3 regions of the Bacillus cereus group sp. BfR-BA-01316 genome follow, and region 2 is predicted to be linked to each of the others. Evidence: riboswitches for the same ligand, from Rfam matches in the RefSeq annotation. Region 2 holds a riboswitch; each other region holds the start of a gene.

Region 1 (4,758 bases), on a different contig from region 2:
AGAGTGCTTCAGGTATTTTACTTCAGTTTCCGTTCTATGCTGGAATTATGGGCATGATGATTGGAGTAAATAGTGAAGGGCTTTCGCTTGGAGGAGCTATTTCTACTTTCTTTATTAGTATTTCAAATGAAACCACATTCCCGCTCTTTACATTTTTAAGTGCTGGCATTGTAAATATTTTCGTTCCATCTGGAGGCGGTCAATGGGCAGTGCAAGCACCAATTATGATTCCAGCTGGCGCTGAACTTGGTGTACCTGCTGCGAAAACAGCGATGGCAATTGCATGGGGCGATGCTTGGACAAATTTAATTCAACCTTTCTGGGCATTACCGGCATTAGCGATAGCTGGTTTAGGCGCTCGTGATATTATGGGATTTTGTGTTGTTAACTTACTATATGCAGGATTTATCATTAGTCTATGTTTCTTATTTATTTAAACGGAAAGCTAGTTTTATACTAGCTTTTTTATATAATAAATCATTCGTTATCTATACAGCTTATTACCTTCCTCCACTCTACCTCTGCATGATTTAATGCTTCATATATAAACAAATCTTCACACACCTTTTCAATCATATGAGGATTGTTCTTAAGGAAATTCCACTGCAATACTTTAGGAAGAAAATATGTTTCATATTCTTTACTTCCCTTTATTACCTCATCAACTTCTCTTTCACAAATCCCTCTTATTAAATAATCATTTCTTAATTGTACCTGAATTTGTTTTAACGTTTCACTACACTTCTTCAATTGGACTAAACACTTAATATACGTACGAAAAAGTTCGTCATCATAATTGCAACAATTTATAATACGATCGATTTCATTCATAAATTAAATCTTCCCTTTCTTTAACATCTCCTCTACGATTTGCACATTTTTCGAACTTTGTAATAAACGATTTAATACTGTTAGTAACTCTTCTTTTTCTAAACCATTCAGTTGTTCTTTAACTGTACTCTCACCAGCACTTTGAATATCATAAACGACCGCTGCCATATGCTTACAAAAATTCTCATAAGGACACTCACAGCTACTTTCTGTAAAATCTTCAAGATCAATAATCACTTCATAATTCCCTGCATTTCCAGTAACGAAAGCAAATACTTTCTTGTCGTGTATTTCAACATCTTCTACATGTCCTTCTTCATAGTATTCATGCCCTCTATCTATAATGTACTTTGGAATCCATTTCGTTATATCTTTTAATAAGTAAGCGTACATAACAACACCCCTTCCTTTAATTCCCTTTTGACTTCAAAAACCCTACATGTTATTCTAATAACTGTCAAGTAGCGAGTCTACGTGACAAAACGACTGACACCTATTCGGCGAAGGTGTCTCTTTTCATTTGCAGCCGATATGAAGTGCCTCTTTCAGGCACATTCAATCTTTGACACTACACACTCAACACCATTCCCTGTATCAGGCTGCTTTAGCAGTCTTTTACTCTACATACTTCAAAAAAAAGAGAGCTCAGCTCCCTTTTCCCGCTTTATAAAGTACCCCTTTTTCAGCATAGAGATATTCATCATCAGCTAAAGTAATTTTCCCATCCAGTTTGAGTTCATCTAATAATCTTGATAAATAAAATTGATGTAACATTTTTTTAGTGAATTTTCCTTCATGATGCGAAACGATATGTTCTTGAATATCTAACAATGATATTGGCTTATCCTGCTCTATCATATATTCATAAACTGTACTACGCAGTTTTACGTATTTTTCGAGTGTCACAGTACTTCGCAACCCCTTTCTTCTTATTATATGTTTTCGTAATCGGTTTTTTTGCAACAAAAAAACCTCTCCGATAAGAAGAAGTTACGTATATATCTTCGTCTTATCTCCCAGAACAAATATGTTCTGCTGGAATTAGCACCTGCATCGCGGTTGCTGGGTTTCATCGGGCCAGTCCCTCCACCTCTCTGGATAAGAAAATATTCACTTAAATCTTACTATACGTAATTTCACTTTAATTGTCAAACAAATACAACAAATTATATTTTCTTCCTTACTGTTCATACTATACATATATGAACATTCAAGGAGGATTATGAAATGCATCAAAATGCTCGCGGCTATGTACAAGATTCTTTTCAATCATTACAAGAAGCAAAACATTGTTTAGAAGAAGCACTACAAACTGTTGAAGAAGATTTTAATCGCGCACGTATTGAACAATCCCTTTACGCTGTAGAGCAAGCCCTTCAACGTTGCGATTACACCGTTCACATTTTAGAACAAGAATGAAAACTTCCCATCAAAAGATGGGAAGTTTTTTCAAATGGCATACTTCATCATTATTGCCGTTATTATTAAAAAATATACAGAATTAACAATTTCTAAAATCCCTACTTTTAATATAGAAATCTTTTTGCCATACAACATAATGGCCCGAATTACACTTGGTACAAATATGAGTGAACACCATGGATTTATAGTAAATACGATTACCGTTAATACAATATGATATCCCCAAGATATAAAACGATACTTCGGATTATTTTTTTCACGAATCATCGTTTTCACATAAAACGTACTTCCTAAAAAATATAGAAATGAAATAAGCGCAATGAATAATGCTGTTCTATCAATAAATTTCATTGAGAAATAATAACTTATTAAGCCGCCTATACAAAACACTATAATCGCGCAAATGTCATTTAGTAATGCTCGTTCATTTTTTTGACGAGCGTAATACATATTTACAATAAACAACGGAATCATTAATACTGCGAATAAAAGAATTCGCCATTCATATAATAAAGAAATCATCCCAAATACAAATGCAATGATAAAATAAACAATTGTAGCGTGTAGAAATTCTTTTTTTCGTCTTTTCCTTATGTACATGAGAAATGGATAAGTAGCTAGATAGATAAAGAACCAGGCTAAAAACAATGGGACATGATAAAAAGTAGGTTTGCCAAGTAATACACTTAATAGAAATGGAATAACAAGCATCGCCCATGCTCCATGCTGTTTCGGAATAACTAACTTCATTAACTATACACCTCCCTCTTGAAATTAGTTCTCACCTGCTATTATACAAATAATTTCATATAATAACGGATATATATTGAATCTATTTTTTGACAATAAAAAATGCTTCTTACAATATGTAAGAAGCATGAAAGAGGCAAACGAATATGTAAGTCGCGACCCTACCTTATATGAATATGCTTTTCTATGTCACCTTATGCTCATCTAATATACCGTATTTCTTTTTAAATCTTGTGAGGATCGTAATCCATGACGTACTAAATAACAGAAGGAAAATAACATTCGATATCGCGTGACTAAGATCGAAAGAAAAACTTGCGACATAGTAGGCAATAACTGTCTCCCACGTTGCTTCCTGTATAAAACCAAGAAGACCCCAAAAATTCATAATCCAGCCAAATAAAAATCCAACGACGAATCCGTACAACAGTCTTCCCCACAGTTTTTTCATTAAAAATGTATTACGTAATAGCCCAGCTATAAACCCGATCATGCCCCAAGAGAACATTTGCCACGGAGTCCACGGACCTTGTCCTAAAAAAATGTTAGATACAATAGCCGCCGTTGCCCCAATCATAAAGCCAGTTTCACTCCCAAAAACAATTGCAGAAACGATAATGACAAAAGAAGTCGGTTGTACACTTGGTAAAATAGAAAATGGTACCCGGCTAACCGCTGCAATCGCCGCTAACACAGCAACGATAACAATTTCACGTGAAACAAACGACTTCCTTTCAAAACGGACGTAGAAAGGTAGCATAATGACAGCTAATAAAAACAAACTACTTACCATGTAATACCCGTCCATAATAAGAGTCGTAAAGAGTAGTGTACATATTACAACGGCAAAAATAAATATTATAAATGCAACATATCGTTTGGACACGCTTCGTACACATCCTCCCACGTTAATGCAAATGGCAACTCTCTACGGATGAATCGGTTAATAGATGTTGTATAAAAGAAGTTACCACTAAAGAACTCTTTCGGTGCATCATTCATAATGACCTTCCCGTCAAATAACATCATACATTGATCAACGTATTTCGCTGCAAACTCAATATCATGCGTTGCCATTACAATTGTTGTACCTTCTTTTTGCAACTGTTTAAATAGCTCTCCTACTCTTTCCTTTTTCCATGGATCTAGTCCCTTTGTCGGCTCATCCAGTAATAATAAAGTTGGCTTTGATAATAACGTTGTACATAATGCCAGTAATTGTTGCTCTCCGCCGCTACAATCATGTGGATGCCGCTCTTTAAGCGAATCTAACCAGAACTTTTTCAACATCTCTTCTGCTATTACTTTTCCCTCTTCGCCATATAATTCACGCGCACGCTCATAAACCTCTTCCCATACTGTATCAAATGTAAAATGATAGTACGGATGTTGCGATACATACCCTATACTTTTAAATCGTTCTTTCGAATCAATTTTATGTATCACTTTTCCATTCCACTTTACCTTACCTCTTCTAGCTTTTTGCAATCCTGCTAAAATAGTTAACAGTGTAGACTTCCCGGTTCCATTTTTCCCAACTAGAGCTGTCCATTTTCCCTTTTCGATGTTCACTGTTAAATCTCGTAAAATAAGTGGACTATTTTTTTCATATTGAAAAGATATATGTTCTGCACTTAAAATTACTTCTTGCTTTTCACATTGTTCTACTTGCCCATTCCTATATGATATCGCTGAAAAATCATTCATTTTCATTTGCGCTTCTCGCACTGTAAATGGAATATCTTCTACATTCCA
Region 2 (4,758 bases):
TGTACGAGCTTTTAGCATCTGATGGCATGTTAATTAAACGTCCAATTGTAACAGATGGAACGAGTGTAACACTTGGTTTTAACGAAGAGCAGTTTGAAAGTGTGTGGAAAAAGTACCAATAAGGTATTTTTACATAATTAATACATTCACTGGAGGTACAGTCATGAGCATTCCAAATAATTTACGTTACTCTGAAGAACACGAATGGGTAAAAACAGAAGGTAATGCGGTTGTTATCGGTATTACTCATTTTGCGCAAGGTGAGTTAGGCGATATCGTATTCGTTGAACTTCCTGAAGTAGGTGCAACAATTCAAGCTGACGAGCCATTCGGAAGCGTAGAATCTGTTAAAACAGTTTCTGAATTATACGCACCTGTAAGTGGTAAAGTTGTAGCAGTAAACGAAGAATTAAGTGACCAACCAGAACTAGTTAACGAATCTCCATACGAGGGTGCATGGATGGTTAAAGTTGAACTTTCTGATGCAAGCCAAGTTGAGAAGTTATTAACTGCAGAAAAATATGCAGAAATGACAAACCAAGACTAATTATAGTCGAAGAAAAAGGACAGCCTTTGTGCTGTCCTTTTTTATTTTATGTACATAATAAGTTTTAAATCACATATAAATGAATCAGCTATTAGGGGAATAACTTCTCTTCGGTAAGATTTCATGTGTTTTTTGTGCGAAAGAACCTTAGCCAACAGGGCTAAACAGTCGGTTCCGCTTTTCGTTATGATCCAGCTCCAGCGGCTAGAACAGTCGGTCATTTCACTCCTTCACTTGAGGCAAAAGGCGCCTCTAGTTCAGGAGTTCCAATGCCCTCTTGTTCTGAGCGATCCGCTTCCGCTTTTCTTTTGCAAAAATAAACAGGAAACAACATGAAAATAACGAATATACTATATACTAAGTTAAAGGTTGTATAGTATATGGTGATCGGGTGATGACATATGATTTATGTGGAAAAAGTCATTATTGTAGAAGGTAAATCGGATAGAAGAAAGATTGAATCTATTATTCGTGAACCAGTGGAAATTGTTTGTACAAATGGTACAATTGGTTTGTCGAAAATGGATGAGCTCATTGATCAATTTTTTGATAAGGACGTATATGTGCTAGTGGATGCTGATGATGCAGGAGAAAAGTTAAGGAAACAATTCCGAAAAGAATTTCCGCAAGCAGAGCATATTTATATTGATCGCTCGTATCGCGAGGTGGCGACTGCACCTTCTTCACATTTAGCAAATGTGTTATGGGGAGCTGACATTGACGTTTATACAGAATATTTACGGTAAGGAATGATAGAAGTGATTGATTGGACAGGTGCCGAAGCTACAGCCCTAATAGGAAATGAAGAAAAAACAGTGTTATATGTGTATACACCAATGTGTGGAACATGCCAATTAGCAAAGAAGATGTTAACGGTCGTCGAGATGACGATTGAAGATTTGAAAATTGGAATGTTAGATTTAAATTATGCCCCGCATTTAGCGAAAGAGTATGGGATAGAAAGTGTACCGTGTTTACTTATTTTTGAAAATGGGACACTGATGAAGAAAATATATGCATTTCATTCGGTTGAATATTTATATACGGAATTAAAGTAGGCGGCAAAGTTTTTGCCGCCTCGACATATTTCTTGGGAAATATGTCGACATGCGTGATAGATACAGTATTTGTCGAGCGAAAGTAACAGGATTGCTCTTTAATAAGAGGGAATGGTATGTAATAGAAAGTGATATGAGGGATGTGATTTAGGATGAAATTATATTCTTTGCTGCAATCATTTGTAAATTACGCTAATGGTCAATATCATTTAGAACCGCTTTTAAGGCAAGGAGAAAGAACTGTTAATTTTCGTTTTGGAGATGAATGCTGTTCGTTACAAATTTCAAGAGATTATATAGAACTTTTGAAAGAGGCGAGAGGAACGGAACAAATCGTTTGTTTAGAGGAAGAGGATGTACAAAAATTAGTGACTGGAAATATGAGGTTGCAAAAGTTAATGAGTGATGGACGGGTACAATATTCTGGAACGTATCGAACGATGTTATTAGTTGAATCGATGTTTCATATATGTAAACCGATGTCAGTCGGAGCTTAAAATTCTGAAGTTTCTTTTTTTACGAAAATTTCTGTTGACACAGCATGTGGATATTGATACAATTCAATTCATAAAATATAGACAATTTCATAAATTTTAAATCAGACGAAAATTTAATCTGATTTCTCTTATTAAGAGAGGTGGAGGGACTGTGCCCTGTGAAGCCCGGCAACCGTCAACTTATGTTGAAATGGTGCCAATTCCTGCAAAGCAAATGCTTTGAGAGATGAGAGAGAGGTATAATGTTGTTATATACGCATATAAACCTTTCTGCTTCTCTAGAAGCGGAAAGGTTTTTTTGTTGTTTGAATGCGGAGGACATTCAAACAGCAAGATGAGCAGTAGCGATAGATTACACGCATCAAAAATAAAAAATTGCGGAGTAAATCTAAAATCTTTATGAAATCTAGCTCCAGCGGCTAGAACAGTCGGTCGTTTCATCCCTTCCTATGAGGCAAAAAGCGCCTCTACGTCAGGGATTCCAACGCCCTCTTGTTCTAAACGAGCCGCTTGCGCTTTTTATTTAAAAAAGGGGTGATACACCATGATTTTATTAGAGAATGTAAAGAAAATATATAAGGCAAAAAGCGGTGATGTCACTGCTGTAGATAACGCCAACTTACAAATAGAGAAAGGCGAAATATTTGGTGTTATCGGATATAGTGGCGCTGGGAAAAGTTCTTTAATCCGATTGTTTAATCAGTTAGAGAAACCAACGTCTGGGCAAATTACAATTGCGAATCGTGTGATTTCAGCAATTACTGGAAATGAACTTCGTAAGGCAAGACAAGAAATCGGAATGATTTTTCAGCATTTCAACTTACTTTGGTCACGAACTGTGCGTGAAAATATCGCATTCCCACTTGAAATTGCAGGTGTCGATAAGGCGGAGAGAAGAAAACGTGTCGATGAGTTAATTCATCTTGTTGGATTAGAGGGAAGAGGAGACGCGTACCCATCTCAGCTAAGTGGTGGACAAAAGCAGCGCGTCGGGATTGCAAGAGCGTTAGCTAACAATCCACAAGTACTTTTATGTGATGAAGCAACGTCAGCTCTTGATCCGGAAACGACGGATCAAATTTTGGATTTATTGTTAGATATTAATAAGCGTCTCGGATTAACAATTGTATTGATTACGCATGAGATGCACGTTATTCGCAAAATTTGTAATCGAGTTGCTGTAATGGAGAAAGGGAAGATCGTAGAAACGGGTCCAGTACTTGACGTATTCCGTAATCCACAGCAAGACATTACAAAACGATTTGTACAGCAGTTAACTGATTCTGAAGATACGAATGAAACGATTGAAAGTTTAATAGAAAAGTATCCAGATGGAAAAGTAATTCGTTTGCAGTTTGTCGGTGAAGCGGTAGAAAGACCGGTACTTCAAAGGTTAATGCAGCGCGGTGATATAGAAGTTAGCATTTTGCAAGGAAATATCGCACAAACGAATAACGGCTCTTACGGAAGTTTAGTCGTTCATTTAAATGGTGAAGAAACAGCAATCCAGCAAGCAATAGAAGGGATTCATCAAGATCAAGTAGAGCTGGAGGTGATTGCACATGGATAAGTTAATCGCAAATGTTGATTGGAATCAAATGTTAGAAGCAACTGGTGAAACGTTATATATGACGGCAATCGCAGCGCTTGCCACATTTGTTTTAGGACTTATTTTAGGACTATTACTCTTTATGACAGCGAAAGATAATTTATGGGAAAATAAAGCGATTAATACGGTGATTGGAGCGTTTGTAAACATTTTCCGTTCTATACCGTTCATCATTTTAATTATTTTATTAATCCCATTCACAAAGATTCTTCTCGGAACAATTCTCGGAGCGAGTGCAGCGCTGCCAGCTTTAATTATTGGAGCGGCACCATTTTACGCGAGAATGGTTGAAATCGCACTTCGTGAAATTGATAAAGGTGTAATTGAAGCTTCAAAAGCAATGGGAGCAAAAACAAGCACAATCATTTTGAAAGTATTAATTCCAGAAGCGTTACCAGCATTAGTATCTGGTATTACGGTAACGACAATTGCTTTAGTAGGTTATACAGCAATGGCAGGTGTTGTTGGTGCTGGTGGCCTTGGAACACTTGCTTATTTAGAAGGGTTCCAGCGAGGAAATAACGATGTAACAATCGTTGCGACAATTTGTGTATTACTAGTTGTATTTTTCATTCAGTGGATTGGTGATAGTGTAACGACTCGAATAGATAAAAGATAATGAAAAACGGGAGGGTATTTCAAATGAAAAAATTATTACTTACAGCACTTATTACAACTTCGATTTTTGGGCTAGCTGCTTGTGGTGGGAAAGATAAAGATGAAAAGAAACTAGTTGTTGGTGCTTCTAACGTACCGCACGCTGTTATTTTAGAAAAGGCAAAGCCGTTACTTGAGAAAAAAGGAATTGAGTTAGAAATTAAAAAATTCCAAGATTACGTGTTGCCGAATAAATCATTGGCGGATAAGGATTTAGATGCAAACTACTTCCAGCACATTCCGTATTTAGAAAAAGAAATTAAAGATAAAAAATATGATTTTGAAATAGCGGGGAAAATTCATTTAGAACCAATTGGCGTGTACTCTCAAAAATATAAGAGCTTAAAAGAACTTCCAGACGGGGCGACAATTATTATGAGTAATTCTGTT
Region 3 (4,758 bases), on a different contig from region 2:
CTAATGGCCATTCTGCTACAACAAATAAAACTTTTGCACCTTTAGCAGTATGAACACGCATCCACTCCGGAAAACGAATATCATAACAAATTGTGCCAGCGCACTCTACATCATCTAGCGTAAATTCACCCGTACCATTACCCGCTACTAAATATTTATGTTCATCCATAAGCTGAAATAAATGCACTTTACTATATTCATTTACTAGCTGTCCTTCGCGGCTTACAACATACATCGTATTTGTAACACCTTGCTCTGTTTGCTTTGCTATGGAACCACCAACAATATGTACACCATATTGTTTCGACCATTCTTTCAACATTTCTTTCGTTTTCAATCCATCCCTATCTGCAATCTCAGAAAGCCTTGTTAAATCATATCCTGTTGTCCATAATTCTGGTAAGACGATAATATCTGGTCTTTCCTTCATCGCCTCGTTTATTTTACTTTTAGCATTCTCAATATTTTTTTCTACATCTCCAAAGATAATATCCATTTGAATACATGCGACTTTCATTTTGTCCGCCCCATTCTTAATTTTTTCTTTACAAAATACTGGAAAGATTATATCATTTGTCACTAGAATTGTAACAACTTTCAAAAGAGGTGGAAAGTATGAAATTATTTCAACCTTCCAAAGTAGTAACATCATTGCCAACACAATTTTTCGCTTCACTTGTTGCAAAAGTTAACAAAGTCGTTGCAGCTGGTCACGATGTTATTAATCTAGGTCAAGGTAATCCAGATCAACCAACACCGCAGCATATCGTAAAAGCTTTACAAGATGCTGCCGAAAAGAGCATTCATCATAAATATCCGCCATTTCGCGGACACGAAAGCCTAAAAGAAGCCGTAGCAGCCTTCTATCAGCGTGAATATGATGTAGTAGTAAATCCAAAAACTGAAGTTGCTATTTTGTTTGGTGGAAAAGCTGGATTAGTAGAATTACCAATTTGTTTTACAAACCCTGGTGATACCATTCTGGTTCCTGATCCAGGCTATCCAGATTATTTATCCGGAGTTTCTTTAGCAAAAGCGCACTTTGAAACAATGCCGCTTATTGCAGAAAATAATTTTTTACCGGATTATACAAAAATTGATGACTCTGTTGCCCAGCGAGCGAAGTTAATGTTTTTAAACTATCCAAATAACCCTACCGGTGCTACAGCATCAAAAGAATTCTTTGATAAAACCATTCATTTTGCTAATAAACATAACATATTAGTTGTTCATGATTTTGCTTACGGTGCTATCGGATTTGATGGTCAAAAGCCTGTTAGTTTCTTGCAAGCAGACGGTGCCAAAGATACAGGAATTGAAATTTACACTTTATCGAAAACTTTCAATATGGCTGGATGGCGTATTGCTTTTGCAGTGGGGAATGAAAGTGTCATCGAAACAATTAACCTATTACAAGATCATATGTATGTTAGTATTTTTGGTGCAGTTCAAGATGCTGCCCGCGAAGCACTATTAGGCTCGCAGTCCTGTGTGGTAGAACTTGTTAATAGTTATGAATCTCGGAGAAACGCTCTTATTTCAGCTTGTCACTCAATTGGTTGGAATGTAAACATTCCAACAGGATCATTCTTTGCATGGCTTCCTGTACCAGAAGGATATACATCTGAGGAATTTTCTGATATTTTACTAGAAAAAGCACACGTTGCAGTTGCTCCTGGTGTTGGATTTGGTGAGAACGGCGAAGGGTATGTCCGTGTTGGTCTCTTGCATACAGAAGATAGATTACGAGAAGCAATTAATCGAATTGATAAATTAAATTTTTTCAAAAAGTCATTGACAACATAAAAAATATCTGACAAAATTCAGTTATCTTAAAAATTTAAACATTTCTAAATACTTCTTATCAAGAGCAGGTGGAGGGACGAGCCCGACGAAACCCGGCAACCGATCTACAATTGTAGACACGGTGCTAATTCTCGCAGCGTTACGCTGACAGATAAGGAGCTGGTTGTAAAAAAACCTCTCCTTAGCTGAGAGGTTTTTTTATTTAACTAGGAGGTTATAACAATGAGCGGAATTATAGCGACATATTTAATCCACGATGATTCTCACAACTTAGAAAAGAAAGCGGAACAAATTGCAATTGGTTTAACAATTGGTTCATGGACTCATTTACCACACTTATTACAAGAACAATTAAAACAACATAAAGGCAATGTCATTCATATTGAAGAGTTAGACGAACAAGAACATATTAACTCTTATCTTGGCAAAAAAGTATCACGTGGAATCATTAAAATTCATTATCCATCGCTGAACTTCAGCCCAGACTTACCAGCCATTTTGACAACAACATTTGGAAAACTTTCGTTAGATGGGGAAATTAAACTAATTGATTTAACATTCTCAGACGAATTAAAGAAACAGTTCCCTGGACCGAAATTTGGAATTGAAGGCATCCGAAACCTTTTACAAGTTCAAGATCGCCCTCTTCTAATGAGTATTTTCAAAGGGATGATAGGACGGAATATTGGATATTTAAAAACTCAACTACGCGATCAGGCAATTGGAGGCGTAGATATTGTAAAAGATGATGAAATTTTATTTGAAAACTCATTAACACCACTTACAAAAAGAATTGAATCTGGGAAAGAAGTTTTACAATCTGTATACGAAACTTACGGACATAAAACTTTATACGCAGTAAATTTAACAGGGCGAACTTATGATTTAAAAGAGAACGCGAAACGTGCGGTGGTAGCTGGAGCAGACATTCTTTTATTTAATGTATTTTCTTATGGATTAGATGTACTGCAATCACTTGTAGAAGACGATGAAATTCCAATTCCTATTATGGCACACCCAGCTGTAAGTGGCGCTTATTCGTCATCGAAACTATACGGGTTCTCTTCTCTATTACTACTTGGAAAATTACTACGTTACGCTGGTGCTGATTTCTCTTTATTCCCATCACCATACGGCAACGTTGCATTAGAAAAAGAGGAAGCTCTTCTCATTACAGAAGCATTAACTGAGGAAGACCACTATTTCAAGAAAAGTTTTTCTGTTCCATCTGCTGGAATTCATCCTGGTTTCGTTCCCTTTATTCTACGAGATTTTGGTAAGGATGTCGTTATTAATGCCGGCGGCGGGATTCATGGGCATCCAAATGGAGCTCAAGGTGGTGGCAAAGCTTTCCGCGCTGCAATTGAAGCTACTTTACAAGGTAAACCACTCCATGAAGTGGATGAAATAAATTTGCATAGCGCACTACAAATATGGGGAAATCCTTCTCATGAGGTGAAATTATGAGTATTCAAGTATTTTGTGATTTCGATGGTACGATTACAAATAACGATAATATCATGTCCATTATGAAAAAATTCGCACCACCAGAAGCAGAGGAAATTAAGCAAAAAATTTTATCGCAAGAACTTTCTATTCAAGAAGGTGTTTCTCAATTATTCCGATTAATACCTATTAATCTACACGATGATATTATTCAGTTTTTACAAGAAACTGCTGAAATACGTACAGGTTTTCATGAATTCATACAATTTATTAATGAAAATAACATTTCCTTTTACGTTATATCAGGTGGAATGGATTTCTTCGTCTATCCACTCTTACAAGAAATAATCCCTAAAGAACAAATTTATTGTAATGCAACTGACTTTTCAGGAGAATTTGTTGAAGTTAAATGGCCGCACCCTTGTGACGAGCAATGTCAGCATAGTTGCGGTCTCTGTAAATCATCATTAATTCGTAAACTAAGCTCTAAAGATGATTTTCATATTGTGATAGGAGATTCCATTACTGATTTACAAGCAGCAAAACAAGCAGATAAAGTATTCGCCCGTGACTTCCTTATTACAAAATGTGAAGAAAATCATATTGCTTATACATCCTTTAACACATTTCACGATATTCAAGTCGAATTACAACATTTGTTGGAGGTGAAATCATGAAACAACTTTTTCGTCAATGGTATGACTTAAGTGAAATAAAAAAAGAATTAGCAACTCGGAATTGGTTTCCAGCAACGAGTGGAAATATTTCTATAAAAGTCAGTCATGATCCCCTTACTTTTCTTATTACAGCAAGTGGCAAAGATAAAACAAAAACCACTCCAGATGATTTTCTATTAGTAAATCATCAAGGAGTTCCCGTTTTAGAAACTGAGTTACGCCCTTCAGCAGAAACAATATTGCATACACATATTTATAACAGTACGAATGCCGGGTGCGTACTTCATGTTCATACAACTGATAATAATGTCATCACAAATTTGTATAGTGATAAAGTCACCCTTCAAAATCAAGAGATTATTAAAGCTCTTGATATTTGGGAAGAAGGTGCAACGATTAACATTCCTATTATCGAAAATGATGCTCATATCCCAACGCTTGGAGAGAAATTTCGAAAGCATATACAAGGAGATTCAGGAGCAGTATTAATTCGAAACCATGGCATTACCGTATGGGGCCGTGATAGCTTTGATGCAAAAAAAAGATTAGAAGCTTATGAGTTTTTATTCCAATTTCATATAAAATTATTATCAATTCAAGGAGGCGTTTCTAATGGCGCAAATTCGTATTCATGAGGAAAATACTCGTATTGAAAATGAAGTAGAAGTATCAAGCTTTTTGCAGGGAGAAGATGTTTTATATGAGAAATGGAATATTTCTAAACTTCCTACTCATTTAAAAGAAAATTACTCCTTAACAGATGAAAACAAAGCTGAAATATTAACGTTGTTTTCAAAAGAAATTGCTGATGTTTCAGATCGTCGTGGTT

The links. A riboswitch is a leader RNA that binds a small molecule or an ion and turns the genes downstream of it on or off. The one in region 2 is predicted to bind S-adenosylmethionine.
Positions count from the first base shown of each region.
Region 1: another riboswitch for S-adenosylmethionine. It lies ahead of MR071_RS22630 (hypothetical protein); the one in region 2 lies ahead of MR071_RS01125 (methionine ABC transporter ATP-binding protein).
Region 3: another riboswitch for S-adenosylmethionine. It lies ahead of mtnW (2,3-diketo-5-methylthiopentyl-1-phosphate enolase); the one in region 2 lies ahead of MR071_RS01125 (methionine ABC transporter ATP-binding protein).

Region 1 covers NZ_JAKUGX010000040.1:20,665-25,422, reverse strand. Annotated here, with positions in the region: gene MR071_RS22645 (short-chain fatty acid transporter) at 1-437, shown strand, start outside; gene MR071_RS22640 (group-specific protein) at 478-831, opposite strand; gene MR071_RS22635 (SWIM zinc finger family protein) at 835-1,224, opposite strand; gene MR071_RS22630 (hypothetical protein) at 1,477-1,797, opposite strand; SAM riboswitch class I at 1,838-1,936, opposite strand; gene MR071_RS22625 (hypothetical protein) at 2,059-2,250, shown strand; gene MR071_RS22620 (YwiC-like family protein) at 2,281-3,003, opposite strand; gene MR071_RS22615 (ECF transporter S component) at 3,188-3,889, opposite strand; gene MR071_RS22610 (ABC transporter ATP-binding protein) at 3,862-4,758, opposite strand, start outside.
Region 2 covers NZ_JAKUGX010000001.1:218,539-223,296, forward strand. Annotated here, with positions in the region: gene MR071_RS01100 (arsenate reductase family protein) at 1-122, shown strand, start outside; gene gcvH (glycine cleavage system protein GcvH) at 164-547, shown strand; gene MR071_RS01110 (toprim domain-containing protein) at 949-1,293, shown strand; gene MR071_RS01115 (thioredoxin family protein) at 1,297-1,605, shown strand; gene MR071_RS01120 (hypothetical protein) at 1,758-2,102, shown strand; SAM riboswitch class I at 2,228-2,335, shown strand; gene MR071_RS01125 (methionine ABC transporter ATP-binding protein) at 2,647-3,672, shown strand; gene MR071_RS01130 (methionine ABC transporter permease) at 3,665-4,330, shown strand; gene metQ (methionine ABC transporter substrate-binding lipoprotein MetQ) at 4,354-4,758, shown strand, end outside.
Region 3 covers NZ_JAKUGX010000007.1:147,227-151,984, forward strand. Annotated here, with positions in the region: gene MR071_RS08800 (carbon-nitrogen family hydrolase) at 1-601, opposite strand, end outside; gene MR071_RS08805 (pyridoxal phosphate-dependent aminotransferase) at 616-1,806, shown strand; SAM riboswitch class I at 1,859-1,964, shown strand; gene mtnW (2,3-diketo-5-methylthiopentyl-1-phosphate enolase) at 2,029-3,273, shown strand; gene MR071_RS08815 (2-hydroxy-3-keto-5-methylthiopentenyl-1-phosphate phosphatase) at 3,270-3,929, shown strand; gene MR071_RS08820 (methylthioribulose 1-phosphate dehydratase) at 3,926-4,564, shown strand; gene MR071_RS08825 (1,2-dihydroxy-3-keto-5-methylthiopentene dioxygenase) at 4,542-4,758, shown strand, end outside.